DNA from 2 places in the Streptomyces sp. NPDC002619 genome. Region 1 is predicted to be linked to the other one. Evidence: predicted binding sites of a transcription regulator. Region 1 holds the regulator's gene; the other holds the start of a gene.
What was found. The regulator HrcA, encoded in region 1, represses chaperone genes, less so after heat shock. The targets are predictions, from matches to a motif close to TTNGCACTCNGNNNNNCNGAGTGCNAA.
Positions count from the first base shown of each region.

Region 2: groL (chaperonin GroEL) is a predicted target of HrcA. The motif match lies at 1,718-1,744, and genes of this name have one in related genera.

Region 1 covers NZ_JBIAQV010000013.1:129,795-133,206, forward strand. Annotated here, with positions in the region: gene ACFYXB_RS21875 (DUF3097 domain-containing protein) at 1-6, opposite strand, end outside; gene ACFYXB_RS21880 (MBL fold metallo-hydrolase) at 41-763, opposite strand; gene hrcA (heat-inducible transcriptional repressor HrcA) at 925-1,941, shown strand; gene dnaJ (molecular chaperone DnaJ) at 1,942-3,078, shown strand; gene ACFYXB_RS21895 (nitronate monooxygenase) at 3,291-3,412, shown strand, end outside.
Region 2 covers NZ_JBIAQV010000022.1:69,706-73,117, forward strand. Annotated here, with positions in the region: gene thrC (threonine synthase) at 1-660, shown strand, start outside; gene ACFYXB_RS28765 (MoaD/ThiS family protein) at 657-932, shown strand; gene ACFYXB_RS28770 (cold-shock protein) at 1,362-1,565, shown strand; gene groL (chaperonin GroEL) at 1,908-3,412, shown strand, end outside.

The DNA of each region.
Region 1 (3,412 bases):
GCGCATTCGGATGACGATAGGAGAAGCCGTCGGCCCGCACTCACGACACGCCGAAACGCGCCGCCAGCGCGGCTCGCTGCGCCCCTACGAACCCCGCGTCGACCACCGCTCCGTGACCGGGCACGTACAGTGCGTCCGCGCCGCCCAGGGCCAGGAGCCGGTCCAGTGCCGCCGGCCAGCGAGACGGAACGGCGTCGGAGCCCGCCTGCGGCTCGCCGGACTCCTCGACCAGGTCCCCGCAGAAGACGACCTCCGGCTCGCCCGGCACCAGCACCGCCAGGTCGTACGCCGTATGGCCCGGACCCACGTTGGCCAGCAGCACCTGCCGGCCGCCGCCCAGGTCCAGCGTCCACTCGCCGGAGACCAGACGGCGGGGCGGGGCGAGGGCGGCCGCCGCCTCGTGCGCGAGTGCCGGCGCCAGGCCATGGGTGATCGCGTCCCGGCCCAGCTCCTCGCCCTCGTACGCGAACACCGCGTCCACGCCCACCGCCGCGTACACCTCCGCGCCCGGGAACGCCGCCGCACCGAAGACATGGTCGAAGTGCGGATGTGTGAGCGCGACGTGCGTCACACGGCGCCCGGACAGCTCCTCCGCCTGCGCCCGTAGCCGCGCGCCCTCTTCCAGGCTCGACCCGGCGTCCACCAAGAGCGCCGTACCCTCCCCGAGAACCAGCCCCACCGTGCAGTCCCACCCCGGCAGTCGGCACCGCCCGACCCCGGCGGCCACCCGCTCCCATCCCAGCCCTTCCCAAGTCACCGTCACACCGCGACGCTAGCGGTGCGGGTCACACCGGGCACCATCGCCGTGACCAGCCTTGCCCGGGGCGTACCCCACGGCCGTACACTGGGCCGGGGAACGCTGGCACTCACACGCGCAGAGTGCCAGGAAAGGCGCCAAGGGGACGAGTTCTGGAGGTGTGCGCGATGCTGAGTGAACGCAGGCTTCAGGTGTTGCGCGCCATCGTCCAGGACTACGTCGGCACCGAGGAGCCGGTGGGCTCCAAGGCCCTCACCGAGCGGCACAACCTCGGTGTGTCCCCGGCGACGGTCCGCAACGACATGGCGGCCCTGGAGGACGAGGGGTTCATCGCCCAGCCGCACACCAGCGCCGGGCGGATCCCCACGGACAAGGGCTACCGGCTGTTCGTCGACAAGCTCGCCGGCGTCAAGCCGATGACCGGACCCGAGCGGCGCGCGATCCAGAACTTCCTCGACGGCGCCGTCGACCTCGACGACGTCGTGGCCCGTACGGTACGGCTGCTCGCGCAGCTCACCCGGCAGGTCGCCGTCGTGCAGTACCCGTCCCTGACCCGCTCGACCGTGCGGCACGTGGAACTCCTCTCGCTCGCCCCCGCGCGCGTGATGCTCGTGCTGATCACGGACACCGGCCGGGTCGAGCAGCGGATGGTGGACTGCCCGGCACCCTTCGGCGAGGCGTCCCTGGCGGATCTGCGGGCCCGGCTCAACAGCCGGGTCGCGGGCCGCCGCTTCGCCGACGTGCCGCGGCTGGTCGAGGACCTGCCGGAGGCCTTCGAGGCCGAGGACCGCGGCACGGTCGCGACGGTGCTCTCCACACTGCTGGAGACACTCGTCGAGGAGAACGAGGAGCGGTTGATGATCGGCGGCACCGCCAATCTCACCCGCTTCGGACATGACTTTCCCCTCACGATCCGGCCTGTCCTGGAGGCGCTCGAGGAGCAGGTCGTGCTCCTCAAGTTGCTTGGCGAGGCCGGAGATTCGGGCATGACCGTACGGATCGGTCACGAGAACGCCTATGAGGGACTCAACTCCACGTCGGTGGTGTCGGTCGGCTACGGTTCGGGCGGCGAGGCAGTCGCCAAGCTCGGCGTGGTCGGACCGACCCGCATGGACTACCCGGGAACGATGGGAGCGGTACGCGCAGTGGCACGGTACGTCGGACAGATCCTGGCGGAGTCGTAAGTGGCCACGGACTACTACGCCGTTCTCGGCGTGCGCCGCGACGCGTCGCAGGAAGAGATCAAGAAGGCCTTCCGGCGGCTCGCGCGCGAGCTGCACCCGGACGTCAATCCGGATCCGAAGACCCAGGAGCGGTTCAAGGAGATCAACGCCGCTTACGAGGTGCTGTCGGACCCGCAGAAGAAGCAGGTCTACGACCTCGGCGGCGACCCGCTCTCCCAGGCCGGCGGCGCCGGCGCGGGCGGCTTCGGGGCCGGTGGCTTCGGCAACTTCTCCGACATCATGGACGCGTTCTTCGGTACGGCGTCGCAGCGCGGGCCGCGCTCGCGCACGCGCCGGGGCCAGGACGCCATGATCCGGCTGGAGGTCGAGCTCGACGAGGCGGCCTTCGGCACGACGAAGGACATCCAGGTCGACACGGCGGTCGTCTGCAACACCTGCAACGGTGAGGGCGCCGCGCCGGGGACGACCGCCCAGACGTGTGACATGTGCCGCGGCCGTGGTGAGGTCTCGCAGGTCACCCGGTCCTTCCTGGGCCAGGTCATGACCTCGCGCCCCTGCCCCCAGTGCCAGGGCTTCGGCACGGTGGTCCCCACGCCGTGCCCGGAGTGCGCCGGCGACGGCCGCGTCCGCTCGCGCCGCACCCTGACCGTCAAGATCCCGGCCGGTGTCGACAACGGCACGCGCATCCAGCTGGCCGGCGAGGGCGAGGTCGGGCCGGGCGGCGGTCCCGCGGGCGACCTGTACGTCGAGATCCACGAACTCCCGCACTCGACCTTCCAGCGCCGCGGCGACGACCTGCACTGCACGGTCACGATCCCGATGACGGCGGCGTCGCTCGGCACGAAGGTCCCGCTGGAGACCCTGGACGGCCTGGAAGAGGTCGACATCCGCCCGGGCACCCAGTCCGGCCAGTCGATTCCGCTGCACGGCCGGGGCGTCACGCATCTGCGCGGCGGCGGCCGGGGCGACCTCATCGTCCACGTCGAGGTCCAGACCCCGACCAAGCTCGACCCCGAACAGGAACGCCTCCTGCGCGAGCTGGCCAAGCTCCGCGGCGAGGAACGGCCTCAGGGCCAGTTCCAGCCTGGGCAGCAGGGGCTGTTCTCGCGGTTGAAGGATGCGTTCAACGGTCGCTGACGCGAGCTGGGGCGGTTGCCGGGGGTCCGGGGGTTGGCCCCCGGGCAGGCACGGTCAGCCGGGGCGGCAGGGGTTGTTCTCGCGGTTGAAGGACGCCTTCAACGGCCGCTGACGCCCGTCGGCCGGTTTGTTGATCAGCACCTCATGCCGGAGGCCTATGCCAACTGACGGGTGGATTCGGACTTGTTCGGGGGACGTGACAACATGCCGTCATGTCCTCCGCACTGACCGATCTCTTCCCACATCCGATCGTGCAGGCCCCCATGGCGGGCGGTGTCTCCGTTCCGCAGCTCGCCGCCGCTGTGTCCGAGGCGGGCGGTCTCGGGTTCCTCGC
Region 2 (3,412 bases), on a different contig from region 1:
CTGATCGGCGACCCGGCCGGCGAGGGCTGGGGCTTCGTCAACGTCAACCTGCGGCCGTACTACGCGGAGGGTTCCAAGACCCTGGCGTACGAGGTCTGCGAGCAGCTCGGCTGGCGGCTGCCGGACCAGATCGTGGTCCCGATCGCCTCCGGCTCCCAGCTCACGAAGATCGACAAGGGTCTGCGGGAGCTGATCGAACTCGGTCTGGTCGAGGACAAGCCGTACAAGATCTTCGGTGCGCAGGCCGAGGGCTGCTCGCCGGTGTCGGTGGCCTTCAAGGAGGGCCACGACGTGGTCCGCCCGCAGAAGCCGGACACCATCGCCAAGTCCCTCGCCATCGGCAACCCGGCCGACGGCCCGTACGTCCTCGACATCGCGCGCCGCACCGGCGGGGCCGTGGAGGATGTGACGGACGAGCAGATCGTCGACGCGATCAAGCTGTTGGCGCGTACGGAGGGCATCTTCGCCGAGACGGCGGGTGGCGTGACGGTGGGCGTGACGCGCAAGCTGATCGAGACCGGCGTGCTCGACCCGACGAAGACGACCGTCGTCCTCAACACGGGCGACGGCCTCAAGACCCTTGACGCGGTGGCCGGCACCGGTCTGACCGCGACCATCCGCCCGAACCTGGACTCCTTCCGAGAGGCTGGCCTCGCATGAGCGTGACCGTTCGCATCCCGACCATCCTGCGTCCCTACACGGGTGGCAAGGCCGAGGTCCCCGCCGAGGGGGCGACCCTCGCCGCCGTCATCGCCGACCTGGAGAAGAACCACACCGGCATCGCCGCCCGTGTTCTGGACGACCAGGGCAAGCTGCGCCGCTTCGTCAACGTGTACGTCAACGACGACGACGTCCGCTTCGAGCAGGGCCTGGAGACCGTGACCCCGGACGGCGCAGGCGTGTCCATCATTCCGGCCGTTGCCGGCGGCTGACAGTTACCTTCGGTAACTACAGTTACCGGCTGTTCATCCGATTGCCCCCTCTGTGAGAGAAGCGGAGGGGGCAATTCAGTGTGGTTGAGCGCGGTACAGTTGGGGAACGTGCTGCCGATCCCCGGGTCGTAGGCCCCGGAATCATTCCGCGAGCCCGATAAGAAGTAGCCAAAGTGTGCGGGCTATTTGCGGCATTTGTGCCCTTTGTGGGGTCCGACTTGACCGGAATTCAGGCGAATTCTCGGCAGATTCCCGACCCCTGGCGTCCAGATTTCTCGTCCGATTGACCTGTTGCAGACGGCAGTTGGACAGATACATTCAGCCGCGGTCGACGCGTTCCGGCGCACGCCCCCAACCTTGGGGGGTGAGGTCTGACCCGGATCCGCGAAGTGTGGATCTGTGCAAGGGCCAGTAATAGGGGAGTTAGGCATGGCTCAGGGCACCGTCAAGTGGTTCAACGCGGAGAAGGGGTACGGCTTCATCGCGGTCGACGGTGGTGCGGACGTCTTCGTCCACTACAGCGCGATTCAGATGGACGGCTACCGCACCCTGGAAGAGGGCCAGCGGGTCGAGTTCGAGATCTCGCAGGGTCAGAAGGGCCCGCAGGCCGACATGGTTCGCGTCACCGCCTGAACATTCTCACACATGAAGGGTCCGTGCCCGGCAGGGGTACGGACCCTTCATGCTGTCCGCCGGTTCCGTGTCGTACCCGGCGCGATCCCTGGAGCCGCTTGCGCCCGCCCGTCACCCGACCACCACCCCTCATCGAGCCTGCTTCGTAGGCGCTTGCACTCGATGGGGTCGAGTGCTAATCATTGGCGTTAGCACTCTGAAGGTGAGAGTGACAAAGATGGACCGGGTCGGTGAGGCCCGCAGGCCGGGTGGGGCAAGGAACCACAAGGCCGGCGAGCCGTCCGTCGCGGGCGCGGGCGCGGTCCGAAGGAATCACCCCCAGTCCTGGAGGGACCACTTCACATGGCCAAGATCATCGCGTTCGACGAGGAGGCGCGGCGCGGCCTCGAGCGCGGCATGAACCAGCTCGCGGACGCCGTCAAGGTGACGCTCGGCCCCAAGGGCCGCAACGTCGTCCTCGAGAAGAAGTGGGGCGCCCCCACGATCACCAACGATGGTGTCTCCATCGCCAAGGAGATCGAGCTCGAGGACCCGTACGAGAAGATCGGCGCCGAGCTGGTCAAGGAAGTCGCCAAGAAGACGGACGACGTCGCCGGTGACGGTACGACCACGGCGACCGTTCTCGCCCAGGCCCTGGTCAAGGAGGGCCTGCGCAACGTAGCCGCCGGCGCCAACCCGATGGCCCTCAAGCGCGGTATCGAGAAGGCCGTCGAGGCCGTCTCCGCCGCCCTGCTCGAGCAGGCCAAGGACGTCGAGACCAAGGAGCAGATCGCCTCCACGGCCTCCATCTCCGCCGCCGACACCCAGATCGGCGAGCTCATCGCCGAGGCCATGGACAAGGTCGGCAAGGAAGGCGTCATCACCGTCGAGGAGTCGCAGACCTTCGGTCTCGAGCTCGAGCTCACCGAGGGCATGCGCTTCGACAAGGGCTACATCTCGGCGTACTTCGCGACCGACATGGAGCGTATGGAGGCCGTCCTCGACGACCCGTACATCCTGATCGCCAACTCCAAGATCTCCTCGGTCAAGGACCTGCTCCCGCTCCTCGAGAAGGTCATGCAGTCGGGCAAGCCGCTGCTGATCATCGCCGAGGACGTCGAGGGCGAGGCACTGTCGACCCTGGTCGTCAACAAGATCCGCGGCACCTTCAAGTCCGTCGCGGTGAAGGCCCCGGGCTTCGGTGACCGCCGCAAGGCGATGCTGAACGACATCGCCATCCTCACCGGTGGCGAGGTCATCTCCGAGGAGGTCGGTCTCAAGCTCGAGAACACCTCCCTGGACCTCCTGGGCAAGGCCCGCAAGGTCGTCATCACCAAGGACGAGACCACCATCGTCGACGGTGACGGCTCCTCCGAGCAGGTCGCGGGCCGTGTGAACCAGATCCGCGCCGAGATCGAGCAGTCGGACTCGGACTACGACCGCGAGAAGCTCCAGGAGCGTCTGGCGAAGCTGGCCGGCGGCGTGGCCGTCATCAAGGCCGGTGCCGCCACCGAGGTCGAGCTCAAGGAGCGCAAGCACCGCATCGAGGACGCCGTCCGCAACGCCAAGGCGGCCGTCGAGGAGGGCATCGTCGCCGGTGGTGGCGTGGCGCTCATCCAGGCCTCCTCGGTCTTCGAGAAGCTGGACCTCGAGGGTGACGAGGCGACCGGCGCCAACGCCGTGCGCATCGCGCTCGAGGCCCCGCTGAAGCAGATCGCCGTCAACGCCGGCCTCGAGGGCGGTGTCGTGGTGGAGAAGGTGCGCAACCTGACCCCGGGACACGGCCTGAACGCCGCGACCGGTGAGTACGTCGACCTGGTCAAGGAAGGCATCATCGACCCGGCGAAGGTGACCCGCTCTGCCCTGCA